4 regions of the Brevibacillus sp. genome follow, and region 3 is predicted to be linked to each of the others. Evidence: riboswitches for the same ligand, from Rfam matches in the RefSeq annotation. Region 3 holds a riboswitch; each other region holds the start of a gene.

Region 1 (3,207 bases), on a different contig from region 3:
CTCCCGATCCTGGCGGAACAGCTTTTGCCACAGATCGAACTGATAGGCGACAGCGAGATCGCTTTCTACCCAGCCCGCGATCGCTGTCACCGATTGGACTCGCTCCGGGTATTTGGCGGCGATGGCCGTTGCTACGACAGCGCCGAGCGAGTAGCCTACGACATGAAAGTGCGTAAAGCCTTCCTGCATAACTGCCTGCACATTTTGCTCGACCAGATCGTCCAGCTCCAGCCGCTCGCGGTCGTCTTGCGTTTTGCCCGAGCCGCTGTAATTGGGGGTGATGACGGTAAAGTCAGGTGCCAGCGCCTTGCCGAGATTGCCCCACGTGCCTTCGTAACTGCCTCCTGTACCGTGGATCAACAGCACGGCAGGCCCGCTTCCTTCTACTGCATATGCGACGTTTATGGGACCAACCTGAACGAATTTTTCCATGAGGGCCTCCTTGAAATCGTGTTTTACAAAAGTGATCTTACCGAATACACTGTAAAAAAGTAAGTACGCACTTTTTCGTTGAATACTTACCAAAAGGGAAGTGAGAACCATGGGGAACCAACAGGTGATTTATCAAATAAACGGCAAACAGTTTCAGTGTCCGATCGAGCTGTCTGTTTCCATTCTTGCAGGAAGATGGAAAACGACGATTATTTGCCAGCTGCTGAACGGGAAAAAGCGGTACGGTGAGCTGAAGAAAAACATCATGGGCGTGAATCACAAAATGCTCGCGGAACAGCTGCGGGAGCTGGAAGAGTCGGGGATTGTGCTGCGGCATGTGTACCCGGTCGTTCCGCCAAAGGTGGAGTACGAGCTGACAGAGCGGGGAGAGGCACTGCGTCCCGTGATTGAATACTTGATCAAATGGGGAGAGCAGTTTGGCACGCCTGTGGCGGATGAAGTGGAGCCGACTGCCTAAAACTGCTGAAAGCACCGGGCCATAATCGCATACGACAACCATACGACCACCTGAGAACGGCGGATTTTTTTCGGGCGAAGGCAAAAAAGGGAAGGAAGCGGCCGATTTGTTTTTACGGTCCCCCCTCCCTATGAAAATAATGGTATAATCAGCCAAGAATAGCAGGCAGCTAGGTGCCTTTGCGAGAGCAAGGGGTAACAGGGAATCGGGTGAAAATCCCGAGCGGTCCCGCCACTGTAATTGGTGAGTTCTCTTTCCAACATGTCACTCGGTGTGGAGCATAACCATCGGGGAAGACGAAAGAGCGCGATGAGCCAAAAGCCAGGAGACCTACCTAGTTTGTCACACCCGTAATCCTTCGCGGAAAAGGTGAGGTGTAGGAAGAAGCTGCGACAGCTTGTGTCTATTTATTCATGATGTCGACTGATTACTTCTACACGTTTGCCTCGTCCGGCGGGACGGGGCTTTTCTATTGATCACAAAAAGATAGGGAGTGGAAACGATGCTGCAAAAGAACCGGAAAAGCTGGATCGGCAAAGCATGGCTGTTTGGCCTGCTCACGATTTTTTTGGTCGTGACTGGCTGCTCTGCTGCTTCACCGTCATCGTCAACGCCTGCGGAACAGAAAACTGAACAGGCGGTGCCGCAGGAAAAGCAGGAGCTTGCTTTTCAAGATTCCGCAGGGACTGCGATCACGGTAAAGCTACCAGTAGAGCGGGTGGTCGTGCTCAATCGCAACACGGCAGAAGCGATCAAGCTGCTGGGAGCCGAGCAGTACGTGCTGGCTACAGGCGACACGACGGTCAAAAATAACCCGTACCTCGGATTTGACAGCAAGCCGGATGTGGGGGAAACGAAGCAGATCAATCTGGAGCAAATCATCAGCTTGAAGCCGCAAATCGTCTTCGCCTATACGAATCGCCCAGACAAGACGCTGGAGGAAAAGCTGGAGCCAGCCGGAATCAAAGTCGTGCGAATGAACAACTATTTGCCGGAACAGATGGATGAGGAGCTGAAGCTGCTCGGAAAAATTTTTGATAAATCGGACAAGGCAGACGAATTTCTCGCCTGGAAGCATTCGATTGAAAAGCTGTTAGCGGACCGGGTGGCAGGCATCAAGGAGGAAGACAAAAAACAGGTGCTTGCCTTGTCAGCCGGATTTCTCAATACGAACGGGGGCTACCGGATTTTCCCCAGCCAGTCGTTGGACGGGAAGCCAGGAGTAGGGGAAGGCTACGCGACGATTCTGGCTGGCGGGAAAGACGCTGCCGACTTGCAATGGAATCCGGCGGAGGCGTCGACTACGATCATGGTCGACGAGGAATATGTGCTCAAGCGCAACCCGGAGGTCATTACCCTGCACGGCACCTGGCTGGGTGGCTACAATGTGAAGGATACGAAGCCGTTTGAGGAAGCGCTGCGCCATATTATGAGCACGACATCTGTTTCGCGGCTCAAGGCGGGGCAAAGCAAAGACATTTACTTTTTCTACACCAACTTTGTCGGATCGGACAAGCGGTATATCGGCAATCTCCAACTAGCCAAATATTTGTACCCGGATAAATTCCAGGATATCGATCCCGAGCAGTATGCCAAAGAGTATTTTGAAAAATGGTTAGGCGTGCCATACCAAGGCATTTGGCACTATTCGTTCAAAGATGTTCAATGACAGCCAAGGACAACCGCTGAGCAAGCCAGTGCAGCGACCGATCCAGGCCATCTATCACGGGAGCGTGAAAAGCAAGCTGCTCGTTTTGACAAGCCTTTTCCTCCTGCTGGTGTTGCTGACGCTTTACGCAGTCAGTCAAGGGGCTGTAGAAGTTGCGTTGCCTGAGCTTTTGGCTATTTTGTCCGGACGCGCTTCCGATGAGATGACCGCCTACATCGTATACGAGATTCGGCTGCCGCGCATGGTCATGTCGATCATTACAGGAGTTTCGCTGGCATGTGCCGGTGCGATTATGCAGGCGATTTTGCGCAATCCGCTGGCAGACCCTTTTACGCTCGGCGTATCGAGCGGAGCGGCTTTTGGAGCAGCATTGGCGATCGTGGCCGGGACGAGTGTGTTTGGCATCAACCTCGTTTCGAGTGGACAGTGGATGATCGCTCTTAATGCCTTTGTGTTTGGCTGTCTCGCTGTGGGCGCGGTCTACGGCATCGCCAAGCTCAAAAACAGCTCGACGACCGTACTGCTTTTGGCGGGGGTGGCCATTGGGCAACTGTTTTCGGCGGGCGTTTCCGGTTTGAAGTTTTTTTCCAACAACGAAGCGTTGAAAGACTTGGTCGTCTGGCTCATG
Region 2 (3,207 bases), on a different contig from region 3:
GCACGATCAGACAAATGACCACGATCAATGTCGGGATGGTCAAATACTCCCACTTGCCGCCCGCGAGACTGCCGCTCATCCAGAACAACACCGAGCGGATGCCGTGTTCGTTTGGCGCAGAAAAAATGATCAGACTCGTAATCGCCGACAAAATCGCAGAAATGGCAATCCCCGCCATGAGCAAGCGCACGGTCGAGTTTTGCCCGCCGATTCGCGACAAAGTAAAAATAAGCAGGATCGAGACAAGCGCCCCTGTGAAAGCGCCAAACGACAGGGCGAATTGTCCGTACATGCTGAATGCTCCGAACAAAATCACCAAAGTCGCTCCAGCCGATGCTCCCGAGGAAACGCCTAATATGTACGGATCTGCCAGGGAGTTGCGAACGAGAGACTGAATCGCAACCCCCACAACAGATAGACCAGCCCCGACAACTGCCCCCAACAGGACGCGGGGAAACCGAATATCCCAGATAATTGTCTGCTCTCCTTTTGACCAATCCACTTCGATCCACTGATTGGTCAGCGGAAGATTCGATAAGGCAATTTTCCATACTGTCGCTGGTTTGATTTCCACCGAGCCGAGTGTTACCGCAAACGTAATCGAGACGAGCAACCCGATCAGCAGGGCAACGATGATGAAGGGCATCTTGATCTTATGCAGGGCCGTTCCCTCCTTAATTAAGCAGCCGTTCTTTATTTGAATTTATCCGGGTACAGTCCTTCGCCGAGGATTTTCAGCGCGATCGGTGCGCGTACCCCTTCGGAAGCTGCGGACAATGGCAATACAATCAAACGTTTGTTTTGAATCGCTGGCAAGTCAGCCAGTTCCTTTTTGGCGAGCAAAAACTCTTTCTTCTGATCAATCGTTTTGTCGCCGTAATCCACGACAACGATAACGTCAGGCTTGCGGTTCACGACTTCTTCCCAGCTCACGGTTGCCCAGCCTTTTTGAATGTCGTCAAACACGTTTTTGCCGCCTGCCGCCTTGATCAGGGCAGTCATGTAGTTGTTTGCAGCTGTGAACGGCTGATCTTCTCCGCTATCGTACACAAACACGCTGAGCGGCTTGTCCACGGTACCGATTTTGCTTGTCGTTTGTTCCATTTCCGCTTTCATTTTGCCAATCAGTTCGTTCGCCTTGTCTTCCACGCGGAAAATGCGGCCGATGTTTGCAATGTCAGCGAATACGTCGTCAATAGTCGGGCCCGGCTTGTTGGAAGACTCTTGCAGGTACGATTTGACCCCTGCTTTCTCCAACTCCTCCATCGAGCCTACACCTTTATCGCCAAAGGCGCTTTTCCAGCCTGCATACACAAAGTCAGGGTTGGCAGCCATCAGCACTTCTTTCGTCGGGTACTTGTCGGACAGCACAGGCACTCTGTCGTAGTCAGCTTTCAACTCAGGCAAAATTTGATCGTCCAAATACGCAGTCCCGGCCATTTTGTCAGCCAGACCGAGAGCGAGCATAATTTCCGTCACGTGCTGGTTCATGGTGACAGCGCGTTTTGGTGCTTCCGGATAAGTCATTTCGATGCCGTTGTTGACGATTGTCACTGGCTTGTTTTCGCCAGCGGCAGGCTGGGCAGCTTGCTCCGAGCCTGGCTTGGTAGCAGCTTGTTCAGGAGCTGCCGGTGTTGCGGAACCACACGCAGACATGAGCAGCATGATTGCAGTCACAGACGCGAACCAAAATCCTTGCAAGGCCTTCTTTTTCTTAGGTGTTTTATTCATTTGTTTTGTTACCCTCTCTTCTTTTCATGTTCTCTGTACGATGAAAACAATTGCTATGCAAATCGTAATTGTTACGAATTACATCTACACTATACGGAAAGCCGCTCCGTTTGGCAATACAGGAAATGGCATCTCCCCCTCTCCACGTGTTGCTGCCACGATGATACCCATAGAAAAAAGCACCTCCCAGTTTTCCAATCGGGAGGTGCTCGACATACGCAGACATATCTATAGAGCCAGCGTTTGTGGAGCGCCTTTTCTAAAGATTGCTTCTACATCTGTCCCATCCTCGTGGGTCGATTGCAAATGATCTCATGGCAGGTCTCCTGGCTCACGAATCAACATGCCTAGTTCCCTTCCCATTTTTCGTCTCGCGAAAAACAGTGGTTGCTGCGTACTAGGCACTCCTCGTTTACAGTGGCGGGACCGCGCCGGATTTTCACCGGACTTCCCTATTAAGCTGGCGGAACCAAACGATTCCAGCCAGCACCATCAGATTCATATGAAATTGTGTGTTTCGTGATCGTTAGCCAATCACAGTCAATTGTTTCGGGAACTTGCTCAATACTTCCACGCCTGATTCGGTTACGAGCACATCGTCTTCAATGCGCACGCCGCCTACTCCCGGTACGTAAACGCCTGGCTCGATGGTGAACACCATGCCCGGGCGAAGCGTTTCCTGATTTTGACCATGTACGGACGGATATTCGTGCACATCCATGCCCAAACCGTGTCCCAGTCGGTGCATGAAGTATTCGCCATAGCCTCGCGCGGCAATCAAGTCGCGAGCGGTCTTGTCGAGATGGGCAAAAGTCACGCCTGGACGAACCTCTGCAATCGCCGCCTCATTCGCCGCAAGCACTGTCTCGTAAATTTCGCGCAGTTGTTCGCTGACTTCCCCGACGGCAAACGTGCGGGTAATATCCGAAACGTAACCATCAGCTGCTACCCCGATGTCAAACAGCAGCAAATCGCCTTCCTGCACCTGGCGCGAACCTGGCGTTCCATGCGGCAATGCCGATTTTTCGCCTGCCAGTACCATCGTGGAAAAGGATGGGCCATCTGCTCCCAGACGCTTCATCTGAAATTCCAGCTCCGCGACAATCTCCATTTCGGTCTGACCGACTTTGAATTTTTTCAACGTCTCGCCAAGCGTATCTTCGATCAGTTGAACCGCATTTTTCAAACGGGCAACTTCATCTGCCGATTTGATCAGGCGCATTTCACGAAGCGGTTCTTCCACATCGGTGTAGCTCTGCGCACCGACGGCTTGTCCCATGGCTTCGAAGCGTTCTACCGTCATGTGGCTTTTCTCGATGCCCAGCTTGGACAAGCCCGCTGGCAACGCCTGCTTGAGAATCTCGTACGGATTGTCCGTATCCGTATGTGTAAGAATCGTCTGAACAAACGATGCTGCTGCCGCCGCTTCCCGATCAAGGGCAGGCACAATCAGCGAAGGCTCGCCTTGGGCCGGAA
Region 3 (3,207 bases):
CAGATTGCTGATGCAACGGCCAGGTGAATTTGCCCGACGGCTGGATCACATGCTCCGCTTGACGGAAGCGGGCGATCAGGTGTTGCGCTCCTTTGAGCAGATAGCGACTTCTGTATCGACCCCCGTCCTTTTGCAGGTGATGAATCACTTTGACAAGCGGGAGCGATACGGTGAGTGGCGAACGTTCTTTCCAAAAGGAGAAGTGGCAAAAGTACAGGCGATCCCCAATATGCTTCCGCAGCTGGCGGATGAACAGCGCGCGCGTGCAGCCGGGATATGTCGCGAGGTATTGATTCGGCGCTTTTCTGCCTTGCCTACTCTCGGAAAAGTTTATATCGACCCGCAATTGCACGAGCAACTGGTGCCTTTTTCCCAAAGATCGGCAAGCAAGGCGTTGCGCACGATAGCGCGCGGCTCCAGACTGCCGATCCCCGAGGGGAGCACGATCCGCTTTTTCACCTGGTGGAAGGAAGGGATCGTCAACGATGTCCCTACCGGGCGGGTAGATATCGATTTGTCCGCTGTCCTGTATGACGAGAAGTGGACGTACATGGAGCATGTGTCCTACACCAATTTGCGGTCCGCGAAGTATCGCGCCTGCCATAGCGGCGATGTCGTACAGGCGCCGAACGGAGCGTGCGAGTTCATCGATGTCGATATCGAGTCAGTGCTTCGATACGGCGGGCGCTATGTCGTGATGTCACTGAACTCGTTTACGAGCCAGCCGTATTGCGATTTGCCGGAGTGCTTCGCAGGCTGGATGATCCGCAGTCAGCCCGAGTCCGGCGAAGTTTTTGAACCGTTGACAGTTCAGGATAAAGCCGACATCGCTGCCCGTTCGACGATCTGCCTCCCGGTCATTCTCGATCTGGCAGAGCGAAAAGTCATTTGGACGGACATCGCGCTGCGTTCGCATCCGCGCTTTGTCAACAACGTAGAGGCAAATGGCGGCGGCATCGAATGGATGGGCCGCGCGCTGACGACACTTGTGAAACCGACCTTGCACGAGCTGTTCACCCTGCACGCACAGGCGAGAGGGACGATTACCGACCGGATGGAGGAAGCAGACACGGTTTTTTCCATGGAAGAGGGGATTACCCCGTTTGACATGGAAGTGATCTTGGCTGATTTCCTCGCTGGTTAATGATGGGAAGTTTAAAAGTCAGCTCAGGCTGGCTTTTTTCGTTGTTTGCAAGAATCGCTCCCTCGGATTTTCCGTGTTTTTCCATTTCCCCTCTCCGATTTGCAGCTTTTGCTTGAATCCACGGTAGCATTTGCTATTATTAAAACAAGTGAGTGTTATTGAAATGAATGAACGACATTTGAATAGGATAGAAAACAGGTCCTTGTGTTTTTGCGAGTGCTTATTTCGTGAAAGACAGGGTTAAAAGGGAAGTTTGGTGAAATGCCAACGCGGTCCCGCCACTGTAAAAGAGTAGCTCTTCTTCCTGGCAACGGCGCCATCCACTGCCCCACTACGAGGCGGGAAGGAGAAGAAGAGTGATGATCCTTGAGCCAGGAAACCTGCCTGTTTTGGTGTATGCACTGTTTTCCTTCGGGTCAAAGGAAGAGGTGAGGATTGTTTTTGTCAGCTATCCGCGCTTTGTTTTCCTTCTAGATTTTGGAAAACAAAGCGTTTTTTTGTGCGCCTGACAAGCAATCGCTGACACTTTTTGGACTGGACAATGGGGTCCCCGAAAAGTACCTGAAAAGGGCTGGAGAAAACTATCCTTTTTTAGGTAACTGACGGGGGCCCTGAAAAGTATGTAGGGTCAAAATGACAGCAAGGTCTTCACTTCAATCTGGGGGTGTGCGTTGTGAGCAATAAACGTGGACTGTTTTTGGTCTATACCGGAGACGGAAAAGGAAAGACGACAGCAGCGGTGGGCCTGGCTGTACGGGCGACCGGGCGGGGGAAAAAGGTGATTATGATTCAGTTCATCAAGTCGCCTGAGCGGACGTATGGAGAGAAAATCATTTTTGACAAGCTCGGCATCGAGATCGTGCAAAAGGGCGTAGGCTTTACGTGGACGAAGACGCCAGAGGAGCATCGGGAAGCGCTCAAGGAGGCGTGGACTTTTGCCCGGGAAAAGCTGTCTTCGGGAGCGTATGACGTCGTGATTTTGGACGAGCTGAACAACGCGCTGGCGATCGACCGTTTTCCCATTGACGATGTGCTGCCGCTTTCGGATGTTTTGGAAGCGATTCAAAACAGGCCGAGCCATGTGCATCTGGTCGTGACGGGGCGGAGCGCCAAGCAGGAAGTGATGGACATGGCTGATCTGGTGACAGAAATGAAGCCGCTCAAGCATTACTATGACGAAGGAATACCAGCAGTGCTGGGGGTAGAATTTTAATGAACGTGCTGGAAACGTATGGTCACGGTGGCGACTTGCTGACCGCCTCGCAACGCTTTGGCGTAAAGCCTGGAGAGTTTCTCGATTTCAGCGCCAATATCAATCCGCTCGGCATGCCGGAACGGGTCAGGGACATGCTGCTGGATTCGCTGTCTGCGGTGTTGCGCTATCCGGACCCGGGACACCGCGAGTTTCGCAAGGCGCTGGCGAAGCGTCTCGGACTGCCGGAAGCATGTCTTTTGCCAGCCAATGGAGCGGCGGAAGCGATGGCTTTGGCGATTCTCGGGCTGCAACCAGAGACAGTCGGCGTCGTGTATCCGTGCTTTTCGGAATATGCAGAGCTTTCCGAGCAGTTTGGCGCGCGTGTCATTGGTTGCTACGGAAAAGCAGAGAACGGCTACAAGCCGGATCGCGCCGAGCTGTACAAGCTGTTTGAACAGGCTGATCTCGTATTTGTCGGCTCGCCGAACAACCCGACCGGGATCTTGTACGAGCCGCAGGAGCTGTTGCAAATGGCGGACTGGGCGGCAGAGACAGGCACCTGGCTGGTCGTGGACGAAGCTTTTCTCGATTTCGTGGCGGAAGAACGGCAGTTTACGCTGGCGAGTCGCCTGGAGAGCTTTCCGCGGGTCATTTTGATGCGGTCGATGACGAAAATGTATGCGATTCCCGGCCTGCGTCTGGGATACGCGATCGCCCATCCAGACGTGATCGCCAACATGCGGCAAAAGCAAGTGAGTTGGAGCGTGAATGCGCTGGCCCTTTTGGCGGGGGAACTGTGCCTGATGGAGCAGGAGTACGAGCGAAAAACCCGCAGCCTGATCGCCGAAGAGCGGGCCAAATTGCTCGA
Region 4 (3,207 bases), on a different contig from region 3:
CTGCCGCTGCTGGCGATTATCGCTCTGGTTTATTCGGGAATGGATGATTTGCGTTCGTTGGCGAGTCGTGTGCATCCGGTATTTGGTCTTGTGTTTACGATTTTGCTCTACTTGGCAATCGGGCCGTTTTTCGCTATTCCGCGATCCGGGAACGTCTCGTTTGAGATCGGAATCAAGCCATTTTTGTCCGAGCAAGCTGGTCCGGTTCCACTGATCGTCTTCACCGTCTTGTTCTTTACACTCGCTTGCCTGTTATCTCTCAATCCTGGGAAAATTATCAATGTAGTCGGAAAAGTCTTGACACCGATCAAGCTGACTTTTATCGGCGTGATTGTGTTGACGGCGATTTTGTTCCCGATTGGCGCGCTGCAAGCACCTGTGACGGATTATCAGTCCAAAGCGTTTTACAAAGGCTTTCAGGACGGCTATTTAACCTTGGACGCTTTGGGGGCATTTGTGTTTGGAATCATCATCGTGAATGCGATCAAGCAAAGAGGCATCACGGCGAAAAAGCAAATTTTGCTCACGTGCGCAAAAGCAACGATGATCGCGGGCGCACTTCTGGCGTTCTTCTACACGGTGCTTGCCTATATGGGCGCTTCCAGTGTGGAGAAGCTTGGTCATCTGGAAAACGGGGCGCAAATTTTGGCCAAGGTGTCCAATTACTACTTCGGCTCTTACGGCGCCGTTTTGCTCGGCCTCATGATTACGATCGCATGCCTGACCACCAGCGTCGGTCTCATTACAGCTTGCTCTTCGTTTTTCCATTCGCTGTTTCCGGCGATCTCGTATAAAAAGTTTGCCGTCATTCTGGCTGTGTTCAGTACACTCGTCGCCAATATCGGCTTGACGGCGCTGATCAAAGTGTCGGTTCCGATCTTGATGACCATGTACCCGATTGCGATTTCCCTCGTCTTTTTAACGTTTATGCACAAAGGATTTGGCGGACGACCAGAGGTGTATCAGGGAAGCTTGCTCGCTACTTTTCTGATCAGCCTGTTTGACGGACTGAACGCGGCAGGTGCCCAGCTTCCCGTCATCAACGACTTCTTTACTCGCTATTTGCCGATGTATACGATCGGGCTTGGCTGGATGCTGCCCGCTGTTGCAGGCGCTGTGATCGGCTACACTATTTACATGATTCGCAAACCTTCTCTGCGGGCACAGGAGCTGCGACTGACCAAGCAATAAACCGGGAAGCTGGCAGAGTAGAGGCAATCAGGCTGAACTTTGAAATAATTTTGGTGAGTGGAAATAGTTTAGCATGACAAAAACTGGTTTACGTGTTACTGTAAGGAGAAAGGTGCTCTTTTGCTAGATGCGAGAGCACATGCACTCATACCGACAATTTCATATGAGTGGGAACAGGTTCCTTGGCCGCGAAAATCGGCGCAAGGATGAAAAGGGAAGTCGGTGAGAATCCGACACGGTCCCGCCACTGTATGAGGGGAGTTTGCACAGCGATAAGCCACTGGTCGAGACGGACTGGGAAGGCGTTGTGCAGATCGTGATCCTCAAGTCAGGAGACCTGCCTGTTTCGACAACACTGCTTAACCTACGGGAGATAGGGAGGTGTTAGGATGCTGTGATCGCAGTGCTTATTTGGCATTTCTAACGTTCTTTTTGACCGTTGGAAGTGCCTTTTTTGATTGGCTTTACAAATACCTTCAATGGATGGGAGAGAAAGCTCATGAAAAGCAGCAACCTGGGATATCCGCGAATCGGCAAAGACCGGGAGTGGAAAAAAGCATTGGAGTCCTTTTGGGCAGGCAAATTGGAAGAGTCAGCGTTTCTTGCGCAAATGGAGCAAATCCGCCAGCAGCATCTGATCAAGCAAAAAGACAAAGGCATCGAGTGGATTCCCGTCAACGACTTTACTTACTACGATCACATGCTGGACATGGCTGTCATGTTCGGACTCGTTCCGAAGCGTTTTGCCTATGATGGCGGCCCGGTACCGCTCGATACGTACTTCGCCATGGCGCGCGGCAACAAAGAAGCTGTCGCAAGCGAAATGACCAAGTGGTTCAATACGAACTATCACTACATCGTTCCTGAGTTTGGCCAACGCCCGCCAGTGCTGGCAGAGAACAGGCCGCTGAAAGCGTACCTGGAGGCCAGGGATCAGCTGGGCATCGTCGGGAAGCCGGTGATTGTCGGGCCGTACACGTTTGTCAAGCTGGCGAAAGGATATGCGAAAGACGAGTTCGAACGCGTTGTCGATCAGATCGTGCCGCTTTACGTGGACGTGCTTCGTGAACTCGAACTGCATGGCGTGGAATGGGTGCAAATCGATGAGCCGGCTTTCGTCCAAGATATTTCCGAGCAGGACAGAGCGCTCATTCGCCGGGTGTACGAACAGTTCAGTCAGGCGCTGCCACACCTCAAGCTGATGGTTCAGACGTATTTCGAAGTGGTGGATTGGTACGAGGAGCTGATCGCGCTGCCAGTGGAAGGCTTGGGCCTGGACTTTGTCCACGGAGGAAAAGCGAATTTGGCCAACCTGACGGCACATGGTTTCCCGCAGGAAAAAGTGCTCGGCGCAGGAATCATCGATGGCCGCAACATTTGGCGCTCGGCCCTGGAGGAAAAGTGGGAGCTGGTCAAGACGATCAGCAATGTGGTCGACCCGGACCGGATTTGGCTACAGCCATCGAGCAGCCTTTTGCATGTTCCCGTCACTGTTGAAGCAGAAACCGATTTGCCTGGGGAAGTTCAAGCGGCATTAGCCTTTGCGGACGAAAAATTGGGAGAAGTGCAGCTTTTAGTCCAAGGATTCCGATTTGGAAAGTATGTTATCTCGAAGGAAATTGCCCAGAACGAAAAGGACTTGCTCCGCCTGGCCGAGTCTCCGGCGAGAAACCGGGAGAAAGTACAGCAGGCTCGAAAAGCGCTGGAGACGACAGAAGCCAAACGCGACGTGCCGTTCCACGAGCGCCGCGATATCCAGCAAGCCGCCTGGAAGCTGCCGCTTTTGCCTACAACGACGATCGGCAGTTTCCCGCAGACGGCAGAGGTTCGTCAGGCCAGACAGCAGTACAAAAAAGGGAACTGGACAGTCGAGCAGTACGATGCCTTCATCGCGGAGCAAATCAAGCAGTGGATTGCGATTCAGGAAGAGATCGGGCTGGACGTGCTTGTCCACGGCGAGTTTGAACGGACAGACATGGTCGAATATTTCGGGGAAAAGCTCGACGGCTTCGTCTT

What was found. Region 3 has a riboswitch for cobalamin ahead of cobO (cob(I)yrinic acid a,c-diamide adenosyltransferase). Riboswitches for the same ligand answer to the same signal wherever they lie in the genome.
Region 1: linked by a shared signal. The riboswitch ahead of DEP07_RS22870 (ABC transporter substrate-binding protein) and the one ahead of cobO (cob(I)yrinic acid a,c-diamide adenosyltransferase) in region 3 are both predicted to bind cobalamin.
Region 2: linked by a shared signal. The riboswitch ahead of DEP07_RS00400 (ABC transporter substrate-binding protein) and the one ahead of cobO (cob(I)yrinic acid a,c-diamide adenosyltransferase) in region 3 are both predicted to bind cobalamin.
Region 4: linked by a shared signal. The riboswitch ahead of metE (5-methyltetrahydropteroyltriglutamate--homocysteine S-methyltransferase) and the one ahead of cobO (cob(I)yrinic acid a,c-diamide adenosyltransferase) in region 3 are both predicted to bind cobalamin.

Annotation. Positions count from the first base shown of each region.
Region 1 covers NZ_DOTK01000078.1:38,057-41,263, reverse strand. Annotated here, with positions in the region: gene DEP07_RS22880 (alpha/beta fold hydrolase) at 1-432, opposite strand, end outside; gene DEP07_RS22875 (winged helix-turn-helix transcriptional regulator) at 542-910, shown strand; cobalamin riboswitch at 1,065-1,262, shown strand; gene DEP07_RS22870 (ABC transporter substrate-binding protein) at 1,413-2,579, shown strand; gene DEP07_RS22865 (FecCD family ABC transporter permease) at 2,608-3,207, shown strand, end outside.
Region 2 covers NZ_DOTK01000003.1:11,181-14,387, reverse strand. Annotated here, with positions in the region: gene DEP07_RS00405 (FecCD family ABC transporter permease) at 1-646, opposite strand, end outside; gene DEP07_RS00400 (ABC transporter substrate-binding protein) at 694-1,731, opposite strand; cobalamin riboswitch at 2,031-2,240, opposite strand; gene DEP07_RS00395 (M24 family metallopeptidase) at 2,258-3,207, opposite strand, start outside.
Region 3 covers NZ_DOTK01000025.1:36,078-39,284, forward strand. Annotated here, with positions in the region: gene DEP07_RS05350 (TerD family protein) at 1-1,144, shown strand, start outside; cobalamin riboswitch at 1,325-1,546, shown strand; gene cobO (cob(I)yrinic acid a,c-diamide adenosyltransferase) at 1,818-2,357, shown strand; gene cobD (threonine-phosphate decarboxylase CobD) at 2,357-3,207, shown strand, end outside.
Region 4 covers NZ_DOTK01000060.1:26,960-30,166, forward strand. Annotated here, with positions in the region: gene brnQ (branched-chain amino acid transport system II carrier protein) at 1-1,191, shown strand, start outside; cobalamin riboswitch at 1,350-1,550, shown strand; gene metE (5-methyltetrahydropteroyltriglutamate--homocysteine S-methyltransferase) at 1,691-3,207, shown strand, end outside.